DNA from 2 places in the Ruminococcus sp. RTP21484sp1_RTP21281st1_A8_RTP21281_210402 genome. Region 2 is predicted to be linked to the other one. Evidence: predicted binding sites of a transcription regulator. Region 2 holds the regulator's gene; the other holds the start of a gene.
The links. The regulator NrdR, encoded in region 2, represses ribonucleotide reductase genes. The targets are predictions, from matches to a motif close to CACNANATNTNGTG.

Region 1: nrdD (anaerobic ribonucleoside-triphosphate reductase) is a predicted target of NrdR. The motif match lies at 2,826-2,839, and genes of this name have one in related genera.

The regions. Positions count from the first base shown of each region.
Region 1 covers NZ_JBCPGE010000027.1:45,100-61,768, reverse strand. Annotated here, with positions in the region: gene nrdG (anaerobic ribonucleoside-triphosphate reductase activating protein) at 6-515, opposite strand; gene nrdD (anaerobic ribonucleoside-triphosphate reductase) at 592-2,781, opposite strand; gene AB5170_RS13645 (carbohydrate ABC transporter permease) at 3,214-4,077, opposite strand; gene AB5170_RS13640 (carbohydrate ABC transporter permease) at 4,079-4,957, opposite strand; gene AB5170_RS13635 (ABC transporter substrate-binding protein) at 5,207-6,436, opposite strand; gene AB5170_RS13630 (hypothetical protein) at 6,917-7,174, shown strand; gene AB5170_RS13625 (AEC family transporter) at 7,210-8,142, shown strand; partial or broken gene AB5170_RS13620 (DUF6783 domain-containing protein) at 8,210-8,284, shown strand; gene AB5170_RS13615 (sensor histidine kinase) at 8,309-9,652, opposite strand; gene AB5170_RS13610 (LytTR family DNA-binding domain-containing protein) at 9,655-10,371, opposite strand; gene gnpA (1,3-beta-galactosyl-N-acetylhexosamine phosphorylase) at 10,489-12,651, opposite strand; gene AB5170_RS13600 (helix-turn-helix domain-containing protein) at 12,922-13,746, shown strand; partial or broken gene AB5170_RS13595 (DUF6783 domain-containing protein) at 14,077-14,331, opposite strand; partial or broken gene AB5170_RS13590 (DUF6783 domain-containing protein) at 14,269-14,445, shown strand; gene AB5170_RS13585 (hybrid sensor histidine kinase/response regulator) at 14,457-16,502, shown strand.
Region 2 covers NZ_JBCPGE010000011.1:21,114-37,782, forward strand. Annotated here, with positions in the region: gene AB5170_RS07100 (hypothetical protein) at 1-1,421, shown strand, start outside; gene AB5170_RS07105 (ABC transporter ATP-binding protein) at 1,465-3,438, shown strand; gene AB5170_RS07110 (ABC transporter ATP-binding protein) at 3,429-5,252, shown strand; gene AB5170_RS07115 (TRAP transporter small permease) at 6,565-7,062, shown strand; gene AB5170_RS07120 (TRAP transporter large permease subunit) at 7,063-10,380, shown strand; gene AB5170_RS07125 (LysE family transporter) at 10,502-11,095, opposite strand; gene pap (polyphosphate:AMP phosphotransferase) at 11,454-12,929, shown strand; gene sigG (RNA polymerase sporulation sigma factor SigG) at 13,107-13,886, opposite strand; gene AB5170_RS07140 (PRC-barrel domain-containing protein) at 14,031-14,288, opposite strand; gene nrdR (transcriptional regulator NrdR) at 14,490-14,939, shown strand; gene AB5170_RS07150 (hypothetical protein) at 15,264-16,669, shown strand, end outside.

The DNA.
Region 1 (16,669 bases), on a different contig from region 2:
CCGTATCACAGGCCTTCTTTAATAAGCTTACCATCTTTTAAATGCAGAATTCGCTGATTGCTGCTCCCTCTGAACTGAAGGGAGAGGTTTTTCAATTCCTGAATAAACTCTCCGTCTACCAGAACGTCGATGCAGGAAAGCATCCGGTCTGTAAAAGGAGTGTAGATCTTACCTCCGGGAACCATATCTTTGTCAAAAAGATATCCACTGTAACACCAGATGGATTTATCCGGAAAGGTACGCCTGATCTCTTCCAGAAGCTCTGCCAGAACAGGCTGATTCTCTGGCTCGAATGGCTCGCCGCCGAGTAGGGAGAAGCCCTCTATATAAGACGGAGCAAGCAGCTCCAGGAGCTTATCCTGAGTCTCCCGGGTAAATGGCTTACCGTAGTTAAAATCCCACGTAGGTGCGTTAAAACAGCCCTTACAGTGGTGCCTGCAGCCAGATACGAACAGGCTTACACGCACGCCTGTGCCGTCTGCTATGTCGTAGGATTTAATGTTTCCGTAGTTCATAACTGATTCCTCTTTTCCTCCTGTGCCTGATAATCAAATACACACATCTTGCAGAAAACCCGGAAACCATTACTTATTACAGATGTAATACACGATCCTTGATCTCCTGGGTACGTCCCTGGTTCCAGAACTGGGTACCGATGTATCCGCAGGTTCTTCTGGCAACGCTCATCTTGTCCTGATTGCGGTTACCGCAGTTCGGGCATTCCCAGATCAGCTTGCCGTTCTCGTCTTCTTTGATCTGGATCTCTCCGTCATATCCGCAGACATCACAGAAATCACTCTTGGTATTCAGCTCTGCATACATGATGTTATCATAGATAAACTTCATAACAGAGAGAACTGCCGGAATATTCTGCTTCATATTCGGAACTTCCACGTAGCTGATGGCTCCTCCTGGAGAAAGCTTCTGGAATTCAGACTCGAATTTCAGCTTGGAGAATGCGTCGATCTCCTCAGTAACGTGAACGTGATAGCTGTTTGTAATATAATTCTTATCCGTAACTCCTGGAATGATGCCAAAACGCTTCTGGAGACATTTGGAAAACTTGTATGTGGTGGATTCCATCGGAGTGCCATATACAGAGTAGCTGATGTTCTCAGCTGCCTTCCACTGGGCACATTTGTCATTGAGGCGCTGCATAACCTTCAGCGCAAACGGACGAACCTCAGGGTCTGTATGAGGCTTTCCGTACATTCTCATGCACATCTCATGGAGACCTGCATATCCAAGTGAGATCGTAGAATAGCCGTCATAAAGAAGCTTGTCAATGGTCTCACCCTTCTTAAGCCGTGCAAGAGCACCATACTGCCACAGGATCGGGGCAACATCGGAAACTGTGCCAAGAAGACGCTCATGTCTGCAGCGGAGTGCTCTGTGGCAAAGCTCCAGGCGCTCCTCCAGAATCTCCCAGAACTTATCAAAATCGCCGTCTGAGGAGCAGGCTACATCTACAAGGTTAATGGTAACAACACCCTGGTTAAAACGACCGTAGAACTTGTAGGAACCGTCCGGGTTCTTCTGTTTCTCCTCAACGGTAAGGAAGGAACGGCATCCCATGCAGGTGTAAACATTGCCGTTTTTTAACTGGCGCATGATCTTGGCTGAGATGTAATCCGGAACCATACGCTTGGCAGTACATTTCGCTGCAAGCTCTGTGAGGTACCAATATTTGGAATCCTCGTGGATGTTATCCTCATCCAGCACATAGATCAGCTTCGGGAATGCAGGTGTGATCCACGCACCGCGCTCGTTCTTAACACCCTGCATACGCTGCTTCATAACTTCCTCGATGATCAGTGCAAGGTCATCACGGGTGCGTCCCTCCGGAACTTCATCAAGATACATGAAAATCGTTACAAATGGTGCCTGTCCGTTACAGGTCATAAGAGTGATCAGCTGGTACTGGATCGTCTGGATACCACTCTGGATCTCATCCTTCAGTCTGCGTTCCGATACCTTCTGGATGATCTCATCATCAAGAGGCTCACCGCAAGCCTTACGTTCCTCGATTACCTTGTTACGGATCTTCTGGCGGCTGATGTCTACAAAAGGAGCCAGATGGGCGAGAGAGAAGGACTGTCCGCCGTACTGATTGCTGGCTACCTGTGCGACGATCTGTGTGGTAACGTTACATGCGGTAAAGAAGCTGTGAGGCTTCTCAATCAGTGTCTGGCTGATAACCGTGCCGTTCTGGAGCATATCCTGCAGATTGATCAGGTCACAGTTATGCTCACGCTGTGCGTAGTAATCGGAATCATGGAAATGAATGATTCCCTCGTCGTGAGCCTTTACGATCTCCTCAGGAAGAAGAACACGCATGGTCAGGTCCTTGCTGACCTCGCCTGCCATGTAATCACGCTGGGTAGAGTTAATAGTAGGGTTCTTATTGGAGTTCTCCTGCTTGGCATTCTCATTAATCTGGTCAAGAAGAGCAAGGATGCTGTCGTCTGTGGTATTGGACTTGCGGGTAAGCTCTCTCTTGTAGCGATAGCGCACATACTTCTGTGCAACCTCATAACCGCGCATCTCCATAATGCCGGTCTCTACCATATCCTGAATATCTTCCACATTGACAGCGTGGGAGGATTCAAGGGCACGGGTGGCAATCATATCAGCAAGCGCTGTGATCTGGTAATGACTCAGCCTGTGAAGCTTAGAAACCTCCTCATTCGCTTTTTCAACGGCGTTGATGATCTTCGCCTTATCAAAAATAACTTCCACGCCATTTCGTTTAATGACGTTTGCATTGACCTCAGTACTCATTCTTTCAAATCCCTCCATATATTGTGTTTAAATCTTTGATTACATACTAGATGTTGTGCACTATCAATATTACAGTATTCTACAGAAAAGTCAAGGTCAAAACCATTGATTTTAAAAATCTGTGAAATGTGCTGAATTTTCGTCAGCAGGACAGAAGAATCATTCGGTGATCTCCGGTATAGAGTTCCTGAAATGTGCGGAATCATCGGGGTTATTCCGTATGTGAAATTTTACCGTACACAATAAAACAGTTACTGGATGACCAGTAACATGCTTTGTATGATTTCGCGCCGCAGCTGTGAACAATGTTCACAAAAACACCTGGCGGAATACTGCCTTCTGAATAGTTATGGGGCATGAACAAAGGGCTGCCCTGGGCAACCCTTTCTCGCGTCCGCATCTTCCTCTATTATACTTGGAAAAAAATAAAAATCAACCCTTGACACCACCAGAAGTGAGTCCTCCAACCAGATTTTTTTCGATTCCGACGAACAGAATCACAACTGGAACAATTGCATAGAGGGAAGCAGCAAACAGATACTGCCACTCGATCATATTGTAACCGTTGAAAATATTGATACCAACGGTGAGAGGCTTGAAGGTATCAGTGGAGATCAGTGTCAGTGCCACTGTATATTCGTTCCAGGCGTTGATAAATACGAAAATAAGCGCTGTAACGATACCAGGTGCAGCAACAGGCAGAAGGATCCTTAAAAGGGCATGTACGCGGTTACAGCCGTCAATAGTGGCAGCCTGCTCCATCTCAGGGGAGATGCTCAGGAAAGTACCGCGGAGCAGCCAGATAGCAAATGCCTGGTTAAATGCTGCGTTGATAAAGATCAGGCCGATAATGCTGTTGGTAAGATGGAACGCCATCATAACCTTGTAGATACCGATGAGAAGTACAACCGGTGCGAACATCTGGGAGACAATAACAAATCCCAGAAAAGCAGTCTGGCCTTTGAATTTCATTCTGGACAGGGCATAAGCAGCTGGGATACCGCAGACCATAGCCAGAAGAGTGGAGCCTCCTGCGATCACAATGGAGTTCATCATGTAATTGCTCATGGGAGCCAGCTTCCATACGTCTGTGAAGTTGGACCAGATGGCCTCAACAGGGAAAATAGTTCCATTCATGGAAAAGATTTCCGCGCGGCTTTTAAGAGCAGTACATACAGTTACAAAATATGGGTATAAAGTTATCAGACAGATGGCGATGATCACTACATAGAGCAATACACGCAAAACTGTGTTTCTGGTATTTTTTTTCTTAACTGAAGCATTGGTGTTTGCCATATTATTCGTCTCCTTTCTTCAGTACGGAAACCATGTACAGGCTGGCGCAGAAAAGAAGAATCAGGAAGCCGATAACAGATACGGCTGCTGCCTGTCCCTGTTTGCCGTTGTAGAAGGCCAGTTTGTACAGATAGGTAACCAGGGTGTCGGTACGGTTAGCAGGGTCACCCTTGGTTATGGTCCATATGATCGGAAAAGAGTTAAATACGTAGATAATGTTCAGGATGGTACTGATGGTAAGATTCGGACGTACCAGCGGGATGGTGATCTGGAACATTTTCTGCCAGTAACTGGCTCCGTCTACGGCTGCTGCCTCATAGTAGCTGGCATCAATACTCTGCAGACCGGAAAGTACGGTAAAGGTTACAAATGGAATGGTAACAAAAATACCGCAGGCAATTTCCCAGGCGAAATAAGCACCGGCAGTAGGAGTCCAGTTCACAGCGTGGTCAATAATGCCAAGCTTCATCAACAGTGTATTTAAGGTACCGTAATCTGTGTCGATGATGAATTTCCAGATACTTGCCTGAACGATCAGGGTTGTGGCCCATGGGAAAACAACAACGGCACGTGCAAGCTTACGGCCTTTAAATTCATTGTTGAGGAGGATCGCAAGGATAAATCCAAGGAGTGTGGAGATGCCGACTACGGCAACGGTCCACACAAGGGTGTTTTTCAGCACCATGGCAAAAACAGGGCTGCTTGTTACCTTGCGGAAATTTTCCAATCCGGCGAAGCCTTTGATCAGACCAGCTTTGCTGACGTCGCTTAAGGCCATACGGAATACAAAGATAATAGGAACCAGGATGAAAATTGCCATGAGAAGGACACTTGGCAGGATCCATACATATGGTTCCACTTTTTTGAATTTTTTCTTCACAGGGATACCTCTCTTTTTATAAAAATAGCGTTGACGCTGCGCAGACAAGCACAGAAAACGGCGTTTGTTACGCAGAAAAACAGAACCTTCTTGTGACAAATACAAGAAGCAGCGTTTGCTTCGCAAAAAGGTGGAACCTTCTTGTGCCTGGCACAAGAAGTAGCGTTTGCTTCGCAAACTTAAAAATGGACCGGACCCGTAAGTCCGGCCCATTATCTTCCTCGTAATGGGAAAAACAGTGGATTAAGATCAGCCAGCGATTTCTGCCTGAAGGTCATCCAGTAATTCCTGAACGTCGCCGCCAAGAAGAGCATTCTGCTCTACGTTGATAACGCCCTGTTTTACATCTGCCCATTCTGCTTTCGCTGTTGGATAGAATTTACAGCTGTCTAAGATATCAATCCAGCTTGCCATATCTTCGTTAGCTGCTGCGAGAGCCTCGCCGCCGGACTTGGTTGCCGGAAGGAATCCCTCCATGTCAACCCACTCTGTATAACGGGCATCATCATAGAAATAATCAAAGAATGTGGAGATAGCAGCTTTCTCATCATCTGAGTAGTCGTTATCGAAGCACATGAAGCGGTCCATAACACCTGCAGATACAGACTCGCCTGTATTGGAAGGAATGGAAGCAACGCCGTAGTTTACTTCATTTCCGCCTGTAGCAATGTAGGTAGGTAAGCTGTTCGGTGCGATGAGCATAGCAACCTTACCTGCGCCGAACATATCCTGCAGATCGTAACGGGTATCGTTAGCAGGATCGGTGTTTGTGTAACCGGAATTTACAAGATCGATTGCGTACTGGATTGCTTCAACGTTCTGCTCACTGTTCAGTGTCCAGTTACCTTCATCGTCAACAAATCCGCCGCCGTTGTTCCAGGTGTAGTATGCGAATGCTGCCTGACCTTCGTCAGTAGTCATATCGATACCCCATGGATAAATGCTGTCATCATAAGCTTTAAGGGCTTCACAAGCAGCTTTCAGCTCATCCCATGTAGTAGGAACTTCTACGCCTGCTGCATCAAGGATGTCTTTGTTATAGTACATAGCACGTGCAGATGCAAGATCCGGGATAGCCCATACAGTTCCGTCTACTTCAGACTGTGCAAGGAATGCATCGTACATCTTGCTGTAGGTCTCTTCAGAAACAACGTCCTGGATCGGAAGAAGGAGATCATCTGCCTGATAATCTGCGAATACGTCGATATTCAGGACATCAGGAGCTTCGCCATTGGCGATACGGGTATTTACTACGGTGTAGATATCGTTCCAGGAAACAACCTCTACGTTCAGGTTAATGTCCGGGTTTGCTTCATTAAATTCTGTCACGAAGTTCGCCCACCAGTCAGCAGTCTGCTGGCCATACTGTGCAGCAATGACGTTTATGTCTACTTTGTCTGCGGCGGATGCGGTGACCGGAGCCATGGAGAGAGCCATTGATAAAGCTGCGCCTGTTGCTAAAACCTGTTTCATTTTCATAAGTATTACCTCCCTTTAGATACGAGTTGAGGCATTCCATAGATACATCCTTGTACCAAATGGAGTGCCTCTCTGTAGAAAATAGCATACAACAAAAACAGTCAGATGTCAACAGAAATTGGTGAAAAAAAACAATGAAAAATATCAAAAACAAAGAAAAACACAACGAAATACACAAAAGAAAAAACAAAAAACCACAAAAGCCATGGAAAAAATGTAGAGAGTAGAATAAAATAACAGATAATTTATAAAAAATTATACAAAAAACGAGAAGTATGGTACGAAATCATACAAATCAGGATTTCTTTGCTCACGAAGAAATTACGATAACCAGGATTTGGTTAAAATGTGGTTTGACATTTCAGGGGCGGATATTATACAATCATATTTAATCGAAAAAAATTCAGGAAAGGAGTATGCGGCAGTCAAAAAGAACTGAGAGGGTAAGCCCTAATGGCATGCACTGCTGCAGAACATAAAATGGAAGAATTATACGCTGCAATTGAGAAAAAAATCAAAGCTTCCGGTTATCCGCGTGAGATTTCCGGTGCAGATGTGTATGATGATATCTGCGACCAGATCGAGGGAAAAGAGAACGGAAGCTATATTCTGCTGTCCAAGTTTGAGGATGATGTAATCTTTGAGTATCATATCACGGTAATGGATGATGATTTTAATCTCGGGGTTCTTACCATGCGTACGCCTGAGGGAGTATTTGAGACCGATTTTGATGAATAAAAGAACTATAAACAAACATAGAAAGCGTGCATAAAATGAAAGTATTGGAAATTATTTTGCCCGTACTGGTAATGATCCTTCTGGGTATGGCCTGCAAGCGGCTGAAACTGCTGGATCAGAATGGAATTAACAATATGAAGCTTCTGGTGACCCAGATCATGCTTCCTGTAGCAATTTTCCATGCCCTTGCTACGGCAGATTATAATAAAGAAACCGGAATTCTGGTTGGAATCATGTTTGTAATGCTGGTTGTTTCCTTTAGCATCGGTTTTTTACTCCGCCCGCTTATGCCGGCAGAGCGTTACCGGAAATATCTGCCCTTTATGGTCAGTGTATACGAAGGCGGTTCCATGGCCTATCCTTTATATACCAGCCTTTGCGGAGCGGAGAACCTTTCCCAGATCGCTGTGCTGGATATTGCAGGTCTTCTGTTTGGCTTCAGCGTCTATATGGGAATGCTCGGACAGGTGGAAAACGGGGAAAAGATCGATCCGGGAAAACTGTTTTCCAGTGCAATACGTACACCGGCGTTTATTGCAAGTGTGTTGGGAATCATTGCCGGACTTACCGGTGTGGTGCAGAAGCTTCTTGCCGGACCGTTTGCAGGTACCTATACAAGTGTGGAGAGCATTCTCACCACTTCCATAACCTCAGTTATTCTGCTGGTGGTAGGATTCAGCATTGAATTTGATAAGAAACTTTTTTCCCCATGTATCAGGACCATTGTACTTCGTATTCTTCTTCAGGCAGTCATGATCGGGGGAGTGCTGCTGGCAATTCATTACATAGTGGGGGATCACCTGCTTTTGAACCTTGCAGTGATCAGCTACATGTCCGCTCCAGCCACATTCAGTATGCAGACCTTCCTGAAGAGTGAGGATGGAAGCGCTTATGTTTCCACCACCAATTCTCTGTATTGCCTGGTATCCATACTGGTGTATGTGGTTATGGCATTTGTAGTCTATTGATACAGAAAAAGAAAGCTTCAGACAGTATCATCTTTGATATTGTTCTGCAGCTTTCTTTTTTTGTTGGATTCAGGGAAAATATACTGCAAAGTGGGGCGTGCAGATTGCGGGAATGATTTTTCAGATACGCTCCAGAGTGTGTCTGCATGAAACCTCTCTGCTTTGCTTATGGATGAGAAACGGCTGTTTTCTGTATGCGCAGCATAATTTTAGCAGTAAAAATACCATTCTCATAAGTGAAGCTGCTGTCCCCTCCATTCTTTTCTGCAATGTGGCGGACAGACTGGATTCCCACTCCGTTTCCGGGACGCTTGGACGACTGGAAAATATGATTTTTCTCCTGTATTTTCCCTTCAAAGGTATTTTCCACCTGGATCAGGAGAAGGTGCTTATGATGAAGGTAAACCTCTGCATGGATTCTCCTGTTGAAAGGCTTTGCTTTCAGGCTGGCTTCCAGAGCATTTTCCAGAAGGTTGGAGAGGACCAGGCACATATCAATCTGGTCTATGGAAATGTGGGCTGGCAGAGCTGCATTTGCCTGGAAAGGAATGTTCTCCCGTTTTGCCAGAGCGGCATAATGGCTGATCACGCTGTCAGCCGCCTGGTTTTCACAAAAATGCAGGTCGTAGTCTGGAATTTTACTGTTTGCATTGGAAAGGTATTCTTTTATTTTTTCCAGATCTCCCTTTTCCGCAAGGGAAGAAAGCTGCAAAAAGTGATGGCGGATATCGTGTCGTGCCTGCCTTGCCTCCTCTATGGCAGAGCAAAGGTTCTCATATCGTGCCTGCTGAAGGGAGAGAAAATGATTTTCCTGCTGAAGCCTTGCATTTTTATTCAGGCTGTTGGCCATCATAAGAAACATTGTGTAAAACAGCATGAGAATTACAAGAAGCATCAGGCTGATCACAATGTAGCCCTGCAAAATACGTCCAGTATACAGAGTTCCCTCATATTTGGGAATCATAAAGAGATTCAGACCTATAAAAATCAGTGGCAGTATCCAGAAAACATACCAGGTCTGGGCTAAATTTTCGTCATCGATCATAGTGCGGGCTGCATGGGAGGCCGGGTACCAGGCGGCAGCAACGAACAGCAGACATATTACATTGTAAAAAATACCGGCACTGGTGTGAAACCAGATCTCTGTTTCCGGAAGTCCAAGTCTTTCTGCCACAATGGCATTCACTGCTCTGGAAAGGCTGTTTACACAGGCAAAGACCGCACATACTGCCAGAAAAATGCTGCCGGATTTCCAGATAGAGATAGTCAGGCTTTTGTGATAGATCAGCATCAGTACCAGCAGAGTGGGAAAAAGCACTGAGCTGGTAGGAATGTTAAGAAAGTAACAAAATCCTCCTTCCAGGAGACAGATTCCTGCCAGAAGAGGTGCAAGCCATGCAGCCAGTCTGCCGGGCGGTTGTTTCAGATAGGTCTGTACCGGCAGATAGGCAAGGAACAGACCAGAAATCATTACCGTAAGCTCCAGAACAGGTCTTAATATAGTATTCATATTCAATGTCCCCTTTGAAACAGAAAATCCATAAAAGTCTGTCTTGCATTTTTAACCAGCTTCCGGCTGACGGAAATCCGGGTTTCATCGTCCAGGATAAACAGGGCTCCATCAAAATCAACAGCATGCTCCAGATTGATCACAACGCCTCTGCTGCAAAGATAAAATCTTGGATCCATTTTCAGGGATGCAGTAAAGGCTTCGAAGGACTGGCGGGTGATCAGCTCTTTGCCGCCGGTAGTGTGAATATGGATCATATGGGAAAAATGTTCTGCGTATATAATATGTCGAAACGGAACCTGTACATTGCTTCCATTTACTTTTATATCTATGTATTTTCCGGAATCCGGGATCCGGGAAAGAACCTCATCGATCAGGTCTGAAATTTCATTTTCGGGATATGGCTTCACAAGGTAGTGCATGGCACGGACCTTGAACCCATCCAGAGCATGATCCGTAGAAGTGGTAGTAAAAATTAAAAGTGCATCCGAGTCAAATGTCCGAAGCTCTCTGGCAGTCTCGATCCCATTTGCACCACTCATGTAGATGTCCAGAAAAACGACGGTGAAAGGACGTTCCTTTGCCGCAATAAGAAAATCTTCTCCATTTTCAAATTCAAATAAATTTACGTGAATCCCACGTCTGGAAAGCTGTTTCGTCAGTACGTCTGCGAGCTTGTCACGCTCTTCTTTAATGTCATCAACAATTGCAATTCTCATAATGGTTTCCTTTGTTTTGTGATAGGTTTATTATAATACCATTCGCGCCATTTTCCAACACTTCGTGACAGAATTATTGAAATATGATGTGGTTTAATTATAATAAACCTATGACTATTAAATCTGGTACCATTTAATTTCGTTTGCATCCATATGAAGCGGGAAGCTGCTGCCATCTCCTTTATAGACGACTGTATCCTGTGACTCGTAAGTATTGTTTACGACACAGTACTTGCCATTCTTTACATAAGCGTGGACCTCTACATTATAATTGGTGGAATACCATCGGTTCAGTTCGTCCTCGGCAGATGCAGACCAGAGAACCGCACGGTAGAGCACACGGCTGTTTCTGAAGCTGTATGGAAGTCCGCTGATGTAAACACCGCGGCCTTTTCCAAAGGTTTTTACTGCCATCTGTACCTCATGGTCATTCTGGATCAGGATCCGGGTTTCCGGAAGTGCAAAAATATTCTTTTTGCCCTCACCGAAGTCCACATCACCTTCTGCATCAGCCAGAATAAAGTGGTCTCTGTGTTCCTCCCAGTTGTATTTATCGGTATTTAAATTGAAGCCTCTTTCTTCTTCCACACCCAGTACATCATCCAGCTGGAAGAATTTTCCCTGCCACTGATGGGCTGCAGGCTCGCCAACTCCGATGAAACCGCCACCATTGTAAACGAACTCCTTTACAGCAGTAATAATGGTTTCATTTACCCAGTACTCGCCGCCGCTTTGCGCAGTATCCGCATCCCCTACATTGATCACAACATCAAATTTTTTCAGCAGATCCTTATCTGCCAGAATATCATCAAAACTGATAAAGGATACATCAAAGGGTGCACCGCTTAATGCCTCAATAATGCCAAAATAAGAGTAATTCTGTTTGTAATAGATTGCGTGATGTACCATATGATTACCCCAGGAACGCATGCGCCCCCAGCAGTTTAACACAGCAACACGTTTCACGCAGTAAGGAGTCACACCCTGGATATTATCATAAAGGGTGCGGAATTCCTGGCAGACCTCTTTAATGTACTGGACAAAATCCGGGAACTGAAGAGCCAGCTTCAGATATCCGCCATAACCAATTCTCTGGATGGGGCTTCTGAGAATGGCACGCCTTGCAGTTACCCAGTTTACCTTCGCCTCTTTCACCGGGTCTCCACCTTCGTGGAAGGTGTCCGGGAAAAAGTATGGAAGAAATCGTCCTTCCGTGTATTTTACATTTTTAATATCGCTGAACAGACGCAGGGTTGCACCATTTCCTACACTTCCAACCACAGCATCAAGACCGATGGAAGCAAACTCATCCATAAATGGCTCCATACCGATCCAGTGGTCACCCATGAACATCATGGCTTCTTTGCCATATTCATGGACAATGTCTACCATTTCCTTTGCAAGCTTCGCGACCTCGCGGCGCTGGAATGCCTGGAAGTCCTTGAATTCCTTGGATGGAATGCGATAGGTATTGTTCATGTAGCCCTGGTCGATAATGTATTCCGGGCGGAATGGATAGCCGACCTCTTTTTCAAACTGCTTCAGCACATATGGACTGACAGATGCGGAATAACCGAACCAGTCCACATATTTCTCCCTTGCCAGCTCATCAAAGATCAGGGTGAACTGATGGAAAAAGGTGGTGAAGCGTACCACATCCACATACTGGTGGGTATCAAGGAATCTGCGGAGGCGCTCCAGGGAATGAGCTCTTGTTTTTGGCTGGCGCACATCAAAGGTGATCTGCGGCTCTACATCTTTCCAGTCGTTTACCACTGCATTGTACATATGTACCGGATCCCACATAATATAAGCCAGGAAGCTGACGGTATACTCATGGAACGGTTTTACAGGTGTAATTACCACATTTCCGCTCGTTTCATCATAATGCCACTGACTTGCCGGAACCACTGCTCCTGTGGTACGGTCGATTACTTCCCACCACTTTGTGATATCATCGCGTGTGTTCACCTTCAGCATATCCGGGTACAGGTGGTCCATAAGGTGGATCTCCAGTTTGTCTGATGTTGCGGTGTGGAAAGAACTCATAATGTACATTTGCTGGATCTCATCCGGATTAGCCTTTGCCCAGGCATTGTCCTTTCGGGTGGTGTAGTAGGTAGCGTAGATTTTCGCACCGGTGTCCTTCAGCTCCTGTGGGAATTCGGTTCCATCACAGTCACGGATGGCATCTGCGCCCCACTCATTCATAATATCCAGTGTTTCCTTTACCACATCCAGGTTGGTAGGAATGGTAACTCTGCCTTTTCTCTGTTCCATTTTGCGACCTCGCTTTTCTCTTTTTTATTTACAAAGGTTGTTAATATTGTTTGATAGTTGTTTTTTCTGTAATATAAGAATACGTTTTTGACAGCTGTTTTTCAACAGAGTTGTTGCTATGGTTTTTAGAAATCTTGCTGTATTTTCCGTTTCATGGTACTCTAAGTGTGCGAGTGTTTATTCCTTGTTGTTTGAAAACACTGTATTCGAAAGATCGGGAGCTGACAGCGCGGACAACAAACTATAGTTTATGATACATAAGGAGAATCTATGAGTACACGTTCCTTTTCTTTTTCCAATGATAATCCACTTTCTACAGAAGCAGTTCTGGTGAATGCCTCATCCTCCAGATACGAAGAGGACTGGCCAAGCATTTCTCATACCCATGCTTTTACGGAGCTTTTTTATGTTTCCAGAGGAAGCGGCGAATTTCTTATAGAAAATCAGCGCTTTTCCATTGCCAGGGACGATTTGGTCATTATCAATCCACATATCCTGCACACGGAAACTTCTCAGAGCGCTGCGCCCCTTTCTTATTATACTGTAGGAGTGGATGGAATCAGTTTTTCTTTCCGGGATCAGAAGGAATTCCAGATTTTCAACTGCCGGAAGATTAATACAGATCTTTTGTTTTATTTCCACTCCCTTTTTCAGGAATTAGATGAAAAAAAAGAGGGTTATGAAGAGATTTGCAGACACACGCTTTCCATTCTTATTACCCAGCTTCGCAGGATTACAGATTCCGGCTTCCAGCTGGTGCCTTCTTTTCATCCAAGTAAAGAGTGTGCACAGATCAAGCGCTATCTGGATTCCAACTATTGGGAGGATATCAATCTGGATCAGCTGGCTTCATTAAGTCATCTGAATAAGTATTATCTAAGCCACGAGTTTACCCGATATTATGGGATTTCTCCCATTAATTATCTGAACCGGCGCAGGATTGAGGTTTGCAAAAATCTTCTGGAAAATACAGATCACGATATTTCTGACATTGCCCATCTTGCAGGCTTTTCTTCCCAGAGCTATCTGGCGCAGAGTTTTCGGAAATCTTGCGGTATGACGGCTATGGAGTACAGACGAAGCAGGCGTGAATAAACAGAGATATTATTTCCGCGAGGCGTTTTTTGTGAACAAGGTTCACAGAAAACCCGAGAATTGCGGCACGAAATCATCCTGCGTCAATATAGCAGATACTTAATTTTCGATGTACTAGTCACGGAGTGACCAGTAACGTTTTGGCTAAAATGCCAAAAAACAGTTGAAGACACAAGTAAAAACTTGTATAATTACTATAGTAAAAAGTGAAATCATATTAAAATCATATACAGGAGGAAACTATTATGAAAGAAGTGAATGACAAAAAAGAGAGCATGAAGCCTATGAGTCAGGCAGCTGTTGAGCTGGATGATGAAGCGTTGGATCAGGTCAGCGGAGGCCTGAAGAGGCTGGACAGCAGTTGGAAACCAGAAATAACAGAGGTTTGTAAGTTATGCGGCTCCACCAGAAACGTCCGTGGTGGTTTGTGCCTGGCATGCAAAAACAAATGCTAGAGCGTGTTTGAAAAATCATTCCCGCAATCTGCACGCCCCACTTTGCGGTATATTTCGCCCGAATTCAGTTGCCGTAGCCCGCTACGGCGCCCTCATCCGGGCGAAATCTCCCACAAATTGTGAAGCACATCTTGCAGAAAGCCTTTTTCAAACACGCTCTAACAGCAAAAGAAAGGATAAAATTAAAACGGTATTATGCTTTCACGAGAAAAAACAAAGACAGACGATCCGAGGCAGGAGGTAAATGATTATCCTGTGAAAGAAAAATATGTCTTAAGCAGATTATTGCCAGAGTATGTATCTTTATACCGGATAGATCTTAATTCCGGTAAATATGAGATACTGAGGCTGGATGAGAATACCAATGCCAGGAAGCTGGCGGAGACAGATCCCCATCCGGCTGAAATTTTTGATGAATATACGAGAAGATATGCAGACAATTTTATTCTAGATGAAGAGAAAGAAGAGTTTATAGACTGGCATCTCTGCGCAAATATGAAAAGAAGGCTTTTACATGAAGAGAAGCTTACTTACCATTACCACAGTGTTTCAAAGGAAGGGAAAGATAGCTATTATGAAGCCTATGTAGTGAAGGGAAAGACAGATGATGAGACCTTTGATGCTTTTCTTGGATATCGCAATATAGACAGTATCCTTTACAAAGAAAAGGAAATCCAGGAGAAACTGCAAAAAGCATTGAATGAGGCCAGATTAGGAAATGAGATCATTTCCTCCATTGCCAGAACGTACCAATATATTTCCAGAATTGATATCCAGGCGGATTATTTTGAGGAAATTTCCAACAGGGATGTGGAGCATCTGAAATATATTCATTCAGGTACTCTGTCTGAAAACAACAAAAGAGTTTGCCGTGGACTGGTGGCAGAAGAGTATCAGGATGCTTTTGAAAAATTTACAGATATCTCTACACTGCCGGAACGAATGAAAGACGAAGAATCCGTCGTTATGGAATACCGGATGAAGGATGGAAGCTGGCATAGTCTGCGCTTTATTGAGAAGAAAAGGGATGAGACTGGCCGCCTGACCCATGTTCTTTGTGCGATTCGAAGTATCAGTGATGCGAAGAGAAGGGAGCAGACTCTTATATACCAGGTTGCAGAAGCAAAGAAGGATGCGGCGGTTAAAACCAGGTTTCTGTCTAATATGAGCCATGATATCCGAACTCCTATGAATGGGATCATAGGCATGGTTGAACTGGCAAACCGTTATCCCAATGACCCTGAAATACAACAAAAATGCAGGGATAAGATTATGGATTCCTCCAGATATCTGGTTTCCCTTGTAAACGATATACTGGATATGAATAAACTGGAGTCGGGAGATATTGTTGATCAGGAGCTTACTTTTGATCTGACAGAAATCCTGAGCAGGATCAACACAGAAAAGCAGCTTCAGGCAGCTGAGAAAAATATAGAATGCATTGTGGATTGGGAAAAATCAGAGCTAAGTCATATATTATTAACCGGAAATTCTGTTTATTTGGAACGGCTTCTGAATGCGATTTCTGATAATGCGGTGAAATTTACAGAACCAGGCGGAAGAATCCATGTATGGTGTAAAGAGAAGTTTGCAGATGAAAAGCGGGTAGTGTATGAATTTGGCTGTGCAGATAATGGTCCTGGTATGAGCCAGGAGTTTGTGGCACATGCGTTTGACCTTTTTGCCCAGGAGAAGGAAACCAGCCGGTCGAAATATGAAGGCACCGGACTGGGACTTCCCATTGCAAAGAAGCTGGCAGACAGAATGGGCGGCACGATCCGGATCGAAAGTAAAGAGGGAACCGGCACAACTGTGATCATGACAATTCCGTTCAAAATCGGAGAAGCAGAAAAAGCCCGGAAACTGGAAGATTTTGTAAAGGACCAGAATACGATTTCCCTTGAAGGTCTCCGGGCATTAGTAGTTGATGATAATGAGCTGAACAGGGAAATCGCCAGCTTTATCCTGGAAGATAACGGGCTTCTTGTGGATTGCGCCAAAGACGGACTGGAGGCAATTGGGAAATTTGAAAAGTCCGAGCCAGGGTATTATGACGTGATTTTAATGGATATCATGATGCCAAACTTAAACGGCTGGGATACTGCCCGGAGAATTCGTTCCATGAAAAGATCAGATGCAGAGCGCGTACCGGTTATTGCCATGAGTGCCAATGCATTTGCAGAAGACATTATAAACAGCCGGATATCTGGCATGGATGAGCATCTTACCAAACCCCTTGAACCGGCAAGGCTTGTAAATGTACTTAAGGATTGTATCTGGAGGAGAAAACATAAGCTGTAAACAGGCTGTTGATCAGTGGAGGAAGGATGCGTGCAATGAGCAACAGCTGCATCCTTGATCGTTGCAAAATCAGAAAAGAAGCTTGATATTGACAAATATATGAGTTAAAATCAGAAGACATAATTCGTTTATATTTTATTGGTTTATGTCAAAAAATTTGTCAGGAG
Region 2 (16,669 bases):
TGAAAAAAACAGGTGTGGACTATGTAAAAGAGGAAAGTCGTGAATATCTGGAGGCGCTTTCCCAGGCAGGTTACATTATCGGTAATATGGTTCTGCCAGGCTCTTTTGTGAAAAAAGAAGCACAGGTTTATTTTAATCCCATGCTGGAAATTTATGATAGGAAGTCTGTGGAGACTGCAGAATTTCTATCAGTTACGGCAAGGGAGATTCTGAAAACAGATTATATCTACGCTCCGTCTAAGAGCAAAGCGAAGGAAGCATGGCTGGAAAAATGCACCCTGGGAAAAGTCTATGATGGAAAAGTGATCATAGAGAAAAAGGAAGGATTAAAAGAAGGCAGAGGCAGTCTTCTGGAGTGTATCCGAAGGCAGAATGCAGTGCCTGGAATGGAGTTTTTCTCCCTTCGAAATCAGGAGGAAAGGAAGAAAGTCCTGATCCTTAGCAGCTGGAAAGCCGAGCGGGAGGCTAAGCTTGTTGTCCGAAAGCTTGCAGACAGTATGGATAGGGAAAAATATGATACGGTTATTTATAGTGGCTGGCTTGGAAGCAGGGGAGATGTGAAAGAATTTCTCGCCTTTGAAAAAGAGCTTCCAAAAGTGATGGGCGCAGGAAGGATGACTTTGAGTGAGGAAGATTTCCTGAATTACCGTATGATTGAGAAAAATCCGGCTCTTTATCTGGAAAATCCGGAAATACGAAGATATATGCGAATGCTTGCCAGAAGAGAGTGGGGCAGGCTGTTCGGCAGCAGTTCCTGGGATGTGGTAATCATGGCTGGAAGTACCGGGTATCTGCCATATTATCTGGCAGCAGAGGCACCGGCAAAAATGAAAGTTCTGGTGGATCTTGATTTTCTGCCTTACATCCATGAAAAATATCCGGCAAGATGGCGAAAAGCCCTTACTGTATTTGACCGGATATATGCTCCGGCAGATTGCCAGCAGCTGGGAGACTACGGAAAGGAAAACCGCCTTCGGATAATGCGCCTTCCGGTACTTGCTGCAGCCAGACCAGAAGAAAACCAGGTGGAAACGGTTTCCTACAATGGTGAGACTTACCTTGTGTGTGGGAAATGGAACCTGCAGGGAGAGCGTATTTCCATGAAGCTGGTACAAAAGCCGGTTCCGGGAAGTATTCTGGTAAATGGTGAGCTTGCACCAACTGCAGAGCAGAAAAAAGCATTGGAGCAGCTGTCGAAGGTGCACAGGATTTATGTGCTGGGGGCACAGAGCGCCGCCTATAAAAGCTTTTTGCCAGAAGCAGTGATCCTGGATGGATATGTGAAAAAAGAACTGTATCTGCAGCCTGCGGCCTGGGAATTTTTTGGAGCCTTTGAGAGTTATGTAGGAAACAAGGCCTTGGAATATGATGCATTGGAAAGAATATGTAAAACTTTTGGAGTGAAGGAGGACATTCCTTGATTCGTTCAGGGAGTGTCCTTTTTCTATAAAATGGGGGGAAAGTATGAATACGAAGAATAAAACCGGGAAATTCCGGATCATTTTCCGTTTCCTGAAAGGAAATATCCGGTTCTTTGTGGGGACGCTATTATTTTCGGTGCTGTTTACAGCATGTAATGCGTTGATCCCACAGATCGTGAAATACACAGCAGACCATATTCTGGTGCTGGATGGAATCCCGGATGGTCTGAATGTGCGGCAGACACTGCTTTTGTCAGCACTTCTGGTAGCTGCTTCGGCAGTTCTTTCGGGAGTTTTTAATTACTTAAGTAAAATGTGCCTGGCAAAAGGCTCAGAGAATTTCCTGAAATCCATCCGTGACACCTTGTATCACCACACCCAGTATCTGCCTTTTTCCTGGCATGTAAAGCACCAGACCGGGGAGATCATCCAGAGATGTACCTCTGACGTGGAAGTGATCCGTAATTTTGTGTGCAGGCAGCTGCCTGAGGTGTTTCGAATCTGTTTCCTGATCGTACTGTATCTGGGAATCATGTTTTCCATGAATGTGCAGATCACACTGGCTGCGGCAGCTTTTTTCCCGGTGATCATCGGTTATTCCTGCTATTTCTATTCCAGGATCGGGAAACGTTTTCAGGATGCTGATGAGGCGGAGGGGGCACTTTCCAGTACCGTGCAGGAGAATCTGACTGGAGTTCGTGTAGTGCGTGCTTTTGGTAGAGAAAAGTATGAGATCGATCGGTTTGATGAGAAAAATAATGCCTACTCCAATTTGTGGGTATATCTTGGAAAACTGATGAGCGTTTACTGGGCATCGGGAGATTTGATCACCAACCTGCAGGTGCTGGTGGTTATGGTGACTGGTGTTGTTTTTGCCGTGAATGGACGGATCACATTGGGCGAGTTTATGGCATTTATTTCCTACAATGCGTCTCTGACCTGGCCGGTGCGAAGCCTGGGAAGGATTATTTCAGATATGAGTAAGGCTGGGGTTTCCATGGAGCGTGTGGCTTATATTCTGGAGGCTGAGGAAGAGGATGCTGCTGTAAAGTGTGAAGCTAAGTCTACAGACAGAAATGAAAATGCAGAGAATATTGTGAAAAAGAAGAAGGCAGGACAGAGTGAGGCAACTCTGGATTATAAGATTCCTGCGCGGACAGCAGAGCGAACGAGTGAGGATTCCGAAAATAAAGGCTGTGGAGAAAAGCAGACTTTGGGACATATCATTGGAATGAAACCTGCCATGGATGGCGATATCTGCTTCCGCGATGTATCTTTCAGTTATTCCCCAGACCACCCGGTCCTGAAAAATATCAATTTTACAATCCCATCCGGAAGCACCTTTGCAATCCTTGGCACAACCGGAAGTGGAAAATCAACTCTGGTTCATTTACTGAACCGTTTATATGATCTGCCGGAAGACTGCGGCAGTATTACCATTGGTGGTACAGACATTCGTGACATTGACCGTCAGTACCTGCGCCAGAACATCGGAATGGTACTCCAGGAACCGTTCCTTTTCTCCAGAACCATCCGTGAGAATATTGGCATCACAAAGGAGAAGCTTCTGGATGAAGAAATCCGCCATGCAGCGGAGATTGCCTGTGTAGATGAGTCAATTCTTCATTTTGCAGACGGATATGACACCATCGTAGGTGAGCGTGGCGTCACTTTGTCCGGTGGACAGAAGCAGCGTGTTGCAATTGCCAGAATGCTGATGAAAGAAGCTCCGATCCTGGTATTTGACGATTCCCTATCCGCAGTAGATACGGAGACAGACAACAAGATCCGCAAAGAACTGAAAAAAGAGATGGAGAAAGCAACGGTTATTATGATTTCCCATCGGATCACATCTCTTATGCAGGCTGACTGTATTATTGTGATGGACAAGGGAGTAATCCAGCAGATGGGTACCCATGAGGAACTGATCCACCAGGAGGGACCATACAAAGACATTTATGAGATCCAGATGAACAGCGACATCCGTCTCATGGAAGGAGGTGCAGCATGCGAATAGAAGAAAAAGAATATACAAAGTCCATTGACATTTCCATCTGGAAAAAGGTTTTTCCATTCCTTGCACCCCGGAAAAATGTGCTGATTATGGTAATTGTGATGAATATTCTCTGCTCAGTAGTGGATATTATCATGCCGTTATTTCAGCGACAGGCCATTGATTCCTTTATCGAGAAAAATACTCTGGCAGGACTTGGAGGATTTATTGCGCTGTATATTGCAGTGATCGTCTTTCAGATGTGGTCCGTCATCTGTTTCACCAGAGGCTGCATGACACTTGATGTGGAAACAGGCCGTGATATGAAAAGGGCATTGTTTGTTCATCTTCAGAAGTTGTCTTTTTCCTACTACAATGCAACTCCGGTTGGATATATCCTGTCCAGGGTAATGAACGACGTAGCCAGGATCACAGAGTTAATCGCCTGGGATGTGATCGATATGCTGTGGGCTATCTTTTATGTAGTGGGTGTGTTTGTGGCAATGCTGTTTCTGAACTGGAAACTGGCTCTGGTGATCATGCTGATCGTTCCAGCTATTGCAGTTCTTACCTGGTATTTCCAGAATAAGATCCTCACATGGAACCGTCAGGTGAGAAAAATCAATTCCAAGATCACAAGTGGCTATAACGAAGGAATTATGGGTGCGAAAACTGTGAAATCCCTGGTTGTGGAGGAGAAAAACTTCCGGGAGTTTGCCTCTGTCACTGAGGAGATGAGAAGTGCGTCTATCAAGGCTGCCAGATTAAATGCAATTTATATTCCGCTGGTAGTTTTCTTTGGAGCTCTGGCAACTGCCCTTGTACTGGAGCGTGGCGGCATTATGGTTCTGAATGGAAGTATGGACATAGGAACACTTGCTGCATTTACTGCATATGCAGTTGGAATTTTTGAACCAATTCAGAGGCTTGCAGGAATTTTGTCCCAGTGCATTTCTGCTCAGGCAAATATTGAGCGGGTGACCTCCCTTCTGGAAGAGAAGCCCCAGGTGGTAGACTTCCCAGAGGTTCTGGAAAAGTATGGAGATTTCTTTGATCCCCACAAGGAGAACTGGGAACCTATTAAAGGCGACATTGAGTTTGAAAATGTTTCATTCCAGTATCCCGATGGAAAAGAAGAGGTGCTCAGCAACTTCAACCTGAAAATTCCGGCTGGTACCAATGTGGCAATCGTCGGAGAGACCGGTGCAGGAAAAAGTACGTTGGTGAACCTGGCCTGCCGTTTCTTTGAGCCCACTAAGGGAAGAATCCTCATCGACGGCAGAGATTACCGTGAGCGAAGTCAGTTGTGGCTGCACAGCAACATCGGGTATGTGCTTCAGAATCCCCATCTGTTCTCCGGGACTGTGATGGAGAATATCCGTTATGGAAGACTGGATGCCACTGATGAAGAAGTAAAGGCTGCTGCGAGGGCAGTTCATGCCGATGAGGTAGCCGAAAAGCTTGACAAAGGTTATGACAGTGACGTAGGTGAAGGCGGCGACCGTCTCTCCACCGGAGAAAAGCAGCTTATTTCCTTTGCCCGCGCAGTACTGGCAGATCCCGCCATTTTCGTTCTGGACGAAGCAACCTCCTCTATCGACACCAAAACAGAGCAGTTGATCCAGCAGGCTACAGACAAACTATTGAAAGGCCGCACTTCCTTCCTGATCGCCCACCGCTTGTCCACCATCCGAAATGCCGACCTGATTCTGGTAGTCCGTGACGGTAAGATCGTAGAGCAGGGAAAACACAAGGAACTGTTGGCGAAGAAAGGCTACTATTACCAGTTGGTACGGCAGCAATTTGCGGATGAGGAGTCCAGGAAGGTGCTTAGCTAAGTTGCTATTTAATTGGTTGAAAAGTTCTTTAGGAGGGACGCATTTGGACAATGTGTATTACTCACTCGCCGGCGCAACGCTCCAGCGAACTAATCGCTAACTGCGACTAATGCGTTCGGGAGAGCCCTCACGCATAAGTCTTCGTAAGCGCTGGATTTCGCTTACGCTAAGAGCGCGCCTGAAATGGCTCGCTGGAGTAATACACATTGCCCAAATGCTGTGTGTCGGCTGAAACTGATGCTGTTTAGGAACTTTTAACAAGGAGGTGGTGGGAGTGATTGGTTTCCCGATACTTTCTTGGCAATGATAGATTAGGTAAAACTAATAAAGCTGCGAAGTATCAACCATCTAAATGGGATATCGAAGGCACATAAAATAATATGTCAAGTTTTTTACTTGCAAAACAGCCCTAAAAATGTGCAAATACTTCATCGAAATTGTAAAAGCCGCTAATTTCGGCAAAATCCTTATAAACTTTCGTTTGTGATACAGTATAGGGAAACCAGTCACTCCCCCTCCCCACCTGTTGAAAGTTCCTACGTACAAATAAGTCCCAGCCAGTACACAGTATTCGGGCAATGGTGATTGCTCTAGCGAGCCATTTCAGGCGCGGTTTTAGCGTAGGCGAAATCCACTGCTTACGGAGACTTAATCGTGAAGGCTCTCCTGAACGATTTAGTCGCAGTTAGCAGTTAGTTCGCTGGAGCGTTGCGCCGGCGAGTGAGCAATCACCATTGTCCGAATGCGTCCGCCTTGAACAACTTTCAACACACTAAATAGCAATTGCATAATTATACTTGACTTCCCCGAATTTTAGTAGTAAAATTACTTCAGTTCGTTAAACAACTAAATTAAAAAAGGATTAAATTCCTTGAAGGGAAGAAGTAGAAACAGAAGCACCTTGTCTACAGAGAGCTGTGTCGGTGGAAAGCAGCGTCAGGTCTGTTTTGAAGATCATCCCCGAGAAGGGAAGCCGAACGCTTCATAAGTATCCGTTTTTTCAAACAGGAACCAGATACGAAGTGAAGAACTGCATCAAGTAGGTTTCCACGGTTGTTCCCCGTTATCGGAATCGCGTATGTCGGTACGTTGTCTTTTCGTACTTGTTTCAAAGGGGAAACAGGGTGGTTGCGGTCTAATATGGTCCGTCCCTAGTTCAGGGGCGGATTTTTTTTGTGTAACAGGAAATTCCGTTGGAACTTCCTGTTACACAAAAGCTCTGCCGGGCAGGATCGTACTGCGGCTGCATAACAGATAGTTCCATTTTACGAAAGACGAAAACCTGACAAGTAAATTAAGAGGAGGAGAGATCATGAAAGTCTTCAAAAAAATCATGAATGCAGTAGCAGCAGTAGAAAATTGTATTCTGGTAGTGTCTACCCTGCTGATACTGGTTCTGACCGTGGGAAATGTTTTTTCCCGAAAAGTGATCCATCGTTCCTGGTCCTTTACCGAGGAACTTGTGGTCGCAGTCTTTGTACTGATTACCTTAATGGCTGCAGCACTTGCATGCCGCGAAGGAGAACTGGTTAACCTGTCACTGGTTACAGACCGTCTCCCTGAGAAACTGAAAAAACCATCTGTTATCCTTACCACTGTTCTGTGCATTATTTTTACCGCAATCTTATTCTGGTTCGGTATGGAAAAAGTAATCACACAGCTGGAAAACGGAAAACGTACCTTCGTTCTGAACTGGCCGGAGTGGATATTCTGGTCCTTCGTGCCAATCGGATCCGGATGTATGATCTTACATTTTATTGAATACTGTCTTGACTATTGTACAGGCAATCTGAAAAAGGAGGATAAATAAATGATAAGTGCAGTTCTTTTTATTTCATTTTTTGTTTTCCTGATCATGGGAGTTCCCATTGCAATCTGTCTGGGACTGTCCTCCGTCTGTGCAATCCTGTACTCCGGAACCTCCCTTACCATCGTTGCAACCAATATGTATGCCGGAATCAGTAAATTTCTCCTTCTGGCTATCCCGTTTTTCGTACTTTCCGGAAATATCATGGCAAAAGCCGGAATTTCCAAAAGACTTGTCAGATTCGTAGATACCTGCGTGGGACATAAAAGAGGCGGCATCGCCATTGTATGCGTTATTGTAGCCTGCTTCTTCGGCGCAATTTCCGGATCCGGACCTGCAACTGTAGCAGCACTTGGAGCAGTTCTGATTCCGGCAATGGTAGAGCGGGGAGGCTTCAGCGCACCGTTTTCCACAGCCCTGATGGCAACATCAAGCTCCATCGCCATTGTCATCCCGCCAAGTATTGCATTTGTTGTATATGCTTCTATCACAGGCGTATCTATTGCAGATATGTTCATGGCAGGAATCGTACCTGGAATTCTGATGGGCGTTGCCCTTGTGATCGTGGTTATGGTGGAAGCCAGAAAAAAAGGCATTCAGCCAGCCCAGAAGAAAGCGACTGCAAAAGAGCGCTGGGATGCATTTAAGGATGCTTTCTGGGGATTCTTAATGCCGGTTATTATTCTGGGTGGTATTTATGGCGGTATTTTTACTCCTACTGAGGCAGCGGCTGTATCTGTTGTATACGGTCTGTTTGTAGGTATGGTGATTTATCGTGAGGTTAAATTAAAAGACCTGTTTGACATTTGCGTGGATTCTGCGAAAACAACTGGTGGAATCATGCTGATCGTAGCAAGTGCTTCCCTGTTTTCCTATGTATGTACCAAATTCGGTATCGCAGACGCAGCTTCAGCGCTCCTTGGAAGTATTGCACATAACCAGTTTACCTTCCTTCTGATCGTAAACATTATTTTCCTGATTGCAGGCTGCTTCATCGATGCAAACTCTGCTATGTACATTTTTATTCCGGTTATGCTTCCGGTATGCAAAGCACTTGGCTATGATGTGGTTGCATTTGGTGTGATGGCAACTGTAAACCTTGCAATTGGACAGGTAACTCCGCCGGTTGGTGTCAACCTGTTTGTGGCAATCGGAATCAAGATCAAAAAAGGCATGGAGGTTACCCTTCAGGAAATTTCAAAAGCAGTTATGCCCATGCTGGCAGCCTGTGTGGCCGTGCTTCTTGTGGTTACCTATATTCCGGTAACTTCAACGGCTCTTCCGAGAGCACTTGCTAAAAATGGTGCATATTCCGGAGATTCTTCCTCTGGTGACGGCGGCTCATCTGCAGCTTCTGCAGCCGGAGACGGGGATTATTCCTTCAATGAGATCGCAGACTACAGTGATCTTGACTGGGAGGAAACCACCTGGAATTTTGCATGCTCTACAACTGAGACTTCTACCTGGGCGGACGGCGGCCGCAAGTTTGGCGAGCTGATGGAAAAGGCCACAGGAGGAAAAGTAAAAGTAAACATATATGCAGCAGACCAGCTGACAAACGGAAACCAGTCCGAGGGAATTCAGGCACTGATGAACGGAGACCCGGTACAGATTTCTATGCATTCTAATCTGATCTATTCTGCATTTGATCCAAGATTTAACGTAGTTTCCCTGCCGTTCATTTATGACTCTGTAGAAGATGCAGATGCCAAATTTGACGGTGAGGCTGGTGAGAAATTAAAAGAAATTCTTGGTGAGTACGGACTCCATTGCATGGGTATTGCAGAGAACGGTTTCCGTGAACTGACCAACAGTGTCCGTGAAGTAAAATCTGTGGATGATATGAAAAACCTGAAAATCCGTGTTGCCGGCTCCAACCTTCTTATGGAATGCTATAAGAGATGGGGCGCAGATGCAACCAACCTGAACTGGTCTGAGACTTACACAGCCCTTCAGCAGAACACAGTTGAGGGACAGGAGAATCCGCTTCCTGCAATTGACGCAGCCAGTGTACAGGAGGTTCAGCCATACTGCTCCATGTGGGATGCCATCTATGACTGCCTGTTCTTCTGTATCAACCAGGAGATTTATGATGGTCTTACACCGGAACAGCAGGCTGTTGTAGACGAGGCAGGACAGAAAGCCGTAGAGTACGAACGTTACATCAACCGCTCCGGTGATGAAGAGATCATGAACCGCTGGAAAGACAAAAACGGCGTTACCTTCACTGCAAAAGAGGATATGGACATTGAGTCCTTTAAGGAAGCTGTTGACGGTGTAGATGAGTGGTTCATTGAGGAACTGAAATCCCAGGGATACGAGGATGCAGAAGAGCTGGTAGAGGCATTTACCGGAATTGGCGATTACAGTGACCTTGGCTGGGAGGAGACTACCTGGAATTTTGCATGCTCCACAACTGAGACTTCTACCTGGGCTGATGGAGGCCGCAAGTTCGGAGAGCTGATGGAAAAAGCTACAGGTGGAAAAGTAAAAGTAAACATATATGCAGCAGACCAGCTGACAAACGGAAACCAGTCCGAGGGAATCCAGGCACTGATGAACGGAGACCCAGTACAGATTTCCATGCATTCCAACCTGATTTATTCTGCATTTGATCCGAGATTTAACGTAGTCTCCCTGCCGTTTATTTATGATTCTGTGGAAGACGCAGATGCCAAGTTTGACGGTGAAGCAGGAGAGAAGATGAAGGAAATCCTCAGTGAGTATGGACTGCATTGCATGGGTATTGCGGAGAACGGCTTCCGTGAATTGACCAACAGTGTGCGTGAAGTAAAATCTGTGGACGATATGAAGAACCTGAAAGTCCGTGTTGCAGGCTCCAATCTTCTTATGGAATGCTATAAGAGATGGGGGGCAGATGCAACCAACCTGAACTGGTCTGAGACTTACACAGCTCTTCAGCAGAACACCGTAGAGGGAGAGGAGAATCCGCTTCCTGCAATCGACGCAGCCAGTGTACAGGAGGTTCAGCCATACTGCTCCATGTGGGATGCCATCTATGACTGTCTGTTCTTCTGTATCAATCAGGATATCTATGATGGCCTTACACCAGAGCAGCAGGCTGTTGTAGACAAGGCCGGAAGAATGGCTGTTGAGTATGAGCGTTACATTAACCGCTCCGGGGCCAATGAGATCATGAATCGCTGGGAAGAGAAAAATGGCGTTACCTTTACAGCAAAAGAGGATATGGATATTGATTCCTTTAAAGAGGCGGTAGAAGGCGTAGACCAGTGGTTTGTAGAAGAACTGAAAAACCAGGGATATGACGATGGTCAGGAACTGGTGGATGCATTTAAGTAAGACAGCATAAGCGTGTATCAATTTGATACATGTGCCTCAATAAATTGAACAGTGCCTTATAGAAAACACCTCCCGAAATGTGAGTAACCAACATATTCCGGGAGGTGTTTTTTTGTTTGTCTTACAGTAATCCGGTGATCCTGAGAGAGCACCACACAAGCAGCAGGGCCATGATTCCATTCATCAGCTTATAATGGCTGCTGTAAAATCTTTTCAGTACATTTCCCGCAAATGCCCAGATCAGATTTCCAAGGGCTCCAAGAAACATCAGATATACAGCGAAGCAAAACAGCATAGGAATCCTTGCTTCATAGGGCAGAATATAAGCGGAAAACATGGTCAGCCCATAGATGATGATCTTTACATTTATCAGCTGCAGGAAAAATCCCATCAGCCAGGTTGGCTTTTTGTCCTGGACATTGCCAGCGGGCGGAATCCTGCGCCAGGTCTGCCAGGCAAGATAGAGTACATAAGCTGCGCCAAAATATTTCATAACCGGCTGGATCCCTGGAATGATTTTTCCAAGAGTACTGCAGAACAGTCCGGAAAGACACATCAAAGTGAGAGATCCGCTCCAGATTCCAGTCATAAAGCGGATATTACCGGAAATGCCATATTTGCTGGCTGTGGACAGCAAAAGAATATTATTGGGGCCAGGCGACCAGACGGTAAGGATGGCAGACAGGGTCATTTCTATGAAGACAGATAAAGGCATGGGACTTCCTCCTTAGGTAAGTTTAAACATCTGAGCTACGAAAAGAAAGGTGCAATATACAAAACGCTATGTGTTCGTAAACCCTATACAAAATATGATTTTTAATAATAACACAAAAATATCGGATTGTATATAAGGGGAGGCAGAACTTCCCAGGTTACTGTTTACTGGTAACATTCCCAGTGACCGGTAACTATTGTAATCGAAATTCGGTTAAATGTTTGTTAAATTTGTGCAAAATGGGAACGATTATGTTATAATGCAGAAAATAAGGTGGCTATGAAAAAAATAGAATTTACTTTTAACAGGAAAGATTGATTTGTGTTTGAAAATAATAGTATATGAGGAGGACGTGTTTATGCTGAAAACCTGGATTCCGGAGGAGATTCCGGAAAAAGAGGAGCTGAAGAAACGGATTAAAGAAGCTGGCGAGAAGCTGTATCAGCAGCAGATGAAGCTGAAAGAACACAAGCTGCCTGTGCTGGTACTTTTTGAAGGCTGGGGTGCCTCTGGCAAAGGTACCACAATCGGCAGAGTAATCAAATACATTGATCCCCGTTTCTTTAAAGTAGCAACCATGTCAAAGCCTACAGAGGATGAACTGCGCAGACCATTTCTGTACCGGTATTTCAATCAGATTCCGGAAGCCGGCAAATTTACCTTTCTGGATTCTGGCTGGATGGAGCAGACCTGCAAAGACTGTCTGAACGGTCTGGAAGAAGAGGAGTATGCAAAGCGGATCGACAGCATCAAACATTTCGAGCGACAGCTCACAGACAACGGTTATCTGGTTCTGAAATTTTTCATGCAGATTGACAAAAAAGAGCAGACCAGACGTATTGAGAAGCTTAACAAAGAGCAGGATACAAAATGGCGTGTGGATGCCTTTGACAAGTGGCAGAACGAACATTACAAACATTGCCAGAAGGTTTTCGACCGCTATCTGACAGATACGAATACTTCTATTGCACCATGGTATATTATTGATGCAAAAGACCGCAACTTCGTAGAACTTCAGGTTCTTGAAATAATGGTAAATAACATTGAGGTAGCCTTGCAGAACAGCACACACAGCGCACCGCTTCTCCCAAACATTTTTCCGCTTGAGAAAATGCCGAAGCTTTCGGAAATCGAACTGACAGACAAGGTGATCGAGGATGAAGAATACAAGAAAGAGCTGAAGCATCTCCAGAAGAAGCTGGGCGAACTGCATAACCGTCTGTACCGTAAGCGTGTGCCGGTGATCATTACTTATGAAGGCTGGGACGCAGCCGGAAAAGGAGGCAATATTAAGCGGATCACAGAAGCCCTTGATCCCCGTGGCTTTGAGGTCCATCCAATCGCCAGCCCGGAACCTCACGAAAAGGCGCGTCACTACCTCTGGCGCTTCTGGACCAGATTGCCCAAAGACGGTCACATTGCCATCTTCGACCGCACCTGGTACGGCCGCGTAATGGTAGAGCGTCTGGAAGGCTTCTGCAGCGAGAACGACTGGAAACGTGCTTACAACGAGATTAATGAATTCGAGAAGGAACTGTCCGACTGGGGTGCCGTGATTATCAAATTCTGGGTCCAGATCGACAAAGACACCCAGCTGGCCCGCTTCACCGACCGTCAGAACAATCCTGAAAAACAGTGGAAGATCACCGACGAAGACTGGCGCAACCGCGAAAAATGGGATGCTTATGAAGGTGCTGTAGATGAAATGCTTGCCAAGACAAGCACCACCTATGCACCATGGCATATCCTGGAATCTGTAGACAAGAAGTATGCGAGAATTAAAGCTCTTAAGATTGTAATAAAAGAATTGGAAAAGGCATTAGAGCGTGTTTGAAAAATCATTATTACAAATTATGATGTACATCCTTCAGAAAGCCTTTTTTAAACGTATTCTGGAATAGCAGCATAATAAGCAAAATCGCTGGTCAACAACCAGCGATTTTGCAATATATATTCATGCAGCAGACCATTTAAGGAGCGAATTTCGTAATGCCGGGATCCATGATTTCCGTCACGCTCTCAGATAATTCCGCATGGTTTTAAGTGCATTCTTTTCCAACCGGCTGACCTGTGCCTGGGAAATCCCGATTTCCTGGGCCACCTCCATCTGGGTTTTGCCCTCGTAAAAACGCAGATCAATAATATGCCGTTCCCGCTTATTCAGCCGGTTTATAGCTTCCCGGAGGGACAGATTTTCTACCCAGGTCTCCTCCTTGTTTTTCTTATCGCTGATCTGGTCCATCACATAAAGCGTATCCCCGCCTTCCGTATAAACCGGTTCAAAAAGTGACACCGGATTCTGTATCGCATCCATAGCATATACGATCATCTCTTTATTTATCCCTATTTCGCTGGCAATTTCCGCAATGGTAGGCTCCCTCAGATTTGTTTTCATATAGGTTTCTTTTGCATAAATTGCACGATAAGCAATATCCCGCAGAGACCGGCTCACCCGGATACTGTTATTGTCACGAAGATACCTTCGTATCTCCCCAATGATCATAGGCACTGCATAAGTAGAAAATTTTACATTCAATGTAGTGTCAAAATTATCAATTGCTTTTATAAGCCCAATGCAGCCAATCTGAAAAAGATCGTCCATATTTTCGCTGCTGTTGGAAAAACGCTTGATCACGCTGAGAACCAGTCGCAGATTTCCTTTAATGTAAAGTTCCCTGGCTTCTTCATCACCCTCCTTGATCCTGCGAAAAAGCTCTTCTTTTTCTTCTGCCTTCAGTACCGGAAGCTTCGATGTATTGACTCCGCAAATTTCAACTTTGTTAAGTGCCATTATTTGAATCCTCCTTTTGTGCATCGCGAAGCGTGCTGCTGAGAACGAAGTGAACAGTAACAATGATTCTCACGTGGGAGGATAAATATTCTTTTTTCGGGAAAATATAAAAATTATTGCCCCTTGACAATTGGGAAAATAGCATTAATCTTTTTTACAGCAATACTTTTCATCAATTTCTACCAGGATAATGTCATCTCCGATCTGCCGGATACAATTCCATGGAATTATATATTCACTTCCGGCTCCCCAGAAACAAAAGCAGAAACTGCCAGGTCCGGGAACCACAAGGGAAGTAATACATCCGGTTTCACAGTTAAATTCCACATCCACCGGACAGCCAAGTGTACGGCAGGTACAGATATTGATCACTTCTTTTTGCTTTAATTCGCAAATACGCATGAAAAGCACCTGTTTTTTATGATATTATGCAAAAAGTCTGAAAATATGTATGGAGTTTATTGACATACTTTCTATGATTAAAGTATAATAAGAAATAGGTAATTCAGTCCGTTTTATGTTACTGAGCGAACAGAAAAGAGGAAAGTCTGCTGCCCGGATTGTATGGCAGAAGGGGAGCCATGAGGAAGGGGAAATACATACATGAGATGTCCATACTGTAATCAGGATAATACAAGAGTAGTAGATTCAAGACCAGTGGAAGAGACCAATTCCATAAGACGCAGAAGACTGTGCGATTCCTGTGGAAGAAGATTTACCACTTATGAGAACGTGGAGACAATCCCGTTAACCGTAATCAAGAAGAATCTGAACCGTGAGCAGTACGACCGCAATAAACTGATCAACGGCGTCCGCCGCGCCTGCTATAAACGTCCCATTGCCAGCGATAAGCTGGAAGCCATGATCGATGCCATAGAAGGCGACATCTTCAATGCCGAAGATAAAGAAATCTCCAGCACGAAAATCGGAGAGATCGTGATGAGCCATTTAAAAGATCTGGATTCGGTGGCGTATGTGCGATTTGCTTCTGTGTATCGGGAGTTTAAAGATGTCAGCACCTTTATGGATGAACTGAAGAAATTTTTAAATTAGAAAAATCCTCGCCAGAGAGCGGGGAAACCGGCTTCTGCTCCGGAATCGAAAATTATTCTAGGCATCTTTCCGGTCTTGAACCAGGACAGCCGCCCTATACACTTCTGGACTACTTTGGTGATGATTTCCTTCTTATTATTGATGAGTCTCACAAAACAGTTCCACAGGTAGGTGCCATGTCAGAAATCTCCATAAAAAATGTAGAATTGCTGTTTTTTACAGCTTTTCACTTTTTCTGCTGTAAACATTATCATTATGATTGCAACTCTACCCAAAACTTATTATAATAAGAATCATGAAAAGCAACACAGCAAGGAGAAACTTATGAAAAAGATCAAAAAACTGACATCCCTATTATTTTGCTGTCTGTTTTTATATCTGCTGGCATTTCCAGGACAGGTACAGGCAGCCTCTCTCACCCCTACTGCGCAAGATAACCTTAGTGTTAAATTAAGGCGTTCTTCTGACCTTATTTCTATTTCCAACGGCTATATGCGAGTATTCCGCAAAACAAACAGCGTCGGTATTGAATACTATGACAACAGCCTGCAGATTACAGACAAAAGAGAAATTCCCATGGAGCTTCCTTTATGGGGTGGTTTTTATGCAGGATCTGATGGATATTACCTGGTAGAGGGACAAAATAACACCGCCGAAGATAATTCCGCCGAGGTTATCCGTGTCATCCGATATGATACAAACTGGAATCGCAGCGGTGCGGCTTCCATTACAAGCAATCCGGATTTATTTGGAGGAGAGGTTCGTTATCCATTCGATTACGGATGTGTGGAAATGACAGAAACCAACGGAACTCTCTATATTGTAACCGGTCATGAAGGCTATGTAGATGAATCTGTTGGACAGGGACATCAGGGATTCCTTATGATTGCCGTTGACCAGGCTTCCATGACCGGAAAGATCGTAAGCTGTGATCTGTGGCACTCCTTTGCCCAGTATATCAAATCGCAGTCCTCTTATCTGTATGTTCTGGAGCAAAGCGAGGGTTCCCGCTGTACCCAACTTTCCAGATACGACAGTTCCACCCTTGATAAAAAAACTATCGAGCTTCTTCCTTATGGTGGTTCCCGTACTTCCGTATGGGCACTGAACTGCTACGCAAGCGTAGATGGTATGGCTGTTTCTGCTGACAGTGTACTGTGTATCGGAACGACCATCGACCAGTCCCAGTATGACAATGTGACAAGTGACACTCCTCATAATATTTACCTTACAATTACTCCTGTTTCCGATTTTTCAAAAGAAGCAACCTCTGTAAAATACCTTACCAACTACACTGGCAATGGAAAGAGTTTTATGGGGGTAAAGATCACTCCAATCACAGAAAACCGTTTCATGATTTCCTGGGAAGAATATGAAAATACAGACGATTCTTCGTCAGAAAATTACGCAGCTGCTGATGATTCGCTTTCTTCCAGTACTCTTCATTACCTCTTTGTTGATGGTAAGGGAAATGTACTTAGCAGGGAATACACCACTGCTGCGCCCGTATCCGACTGCCAGCCTGTCGTTAAAGATTCCAAGGTTGTTTACTACGCCTCCAATGCCAATACTGTTAATTTTTACTCTATTGATGCAAATGACGGCACAGCCTCCAAAAAGATTTACCGTACTGCAGGTGAAAATGCTACCTGGGATTTTGCAAATGGTGTTCTCACCATTTCCGGTCAGGGTGCACTTAATATCTCCACGGATGAAAACGATCGTTTCCC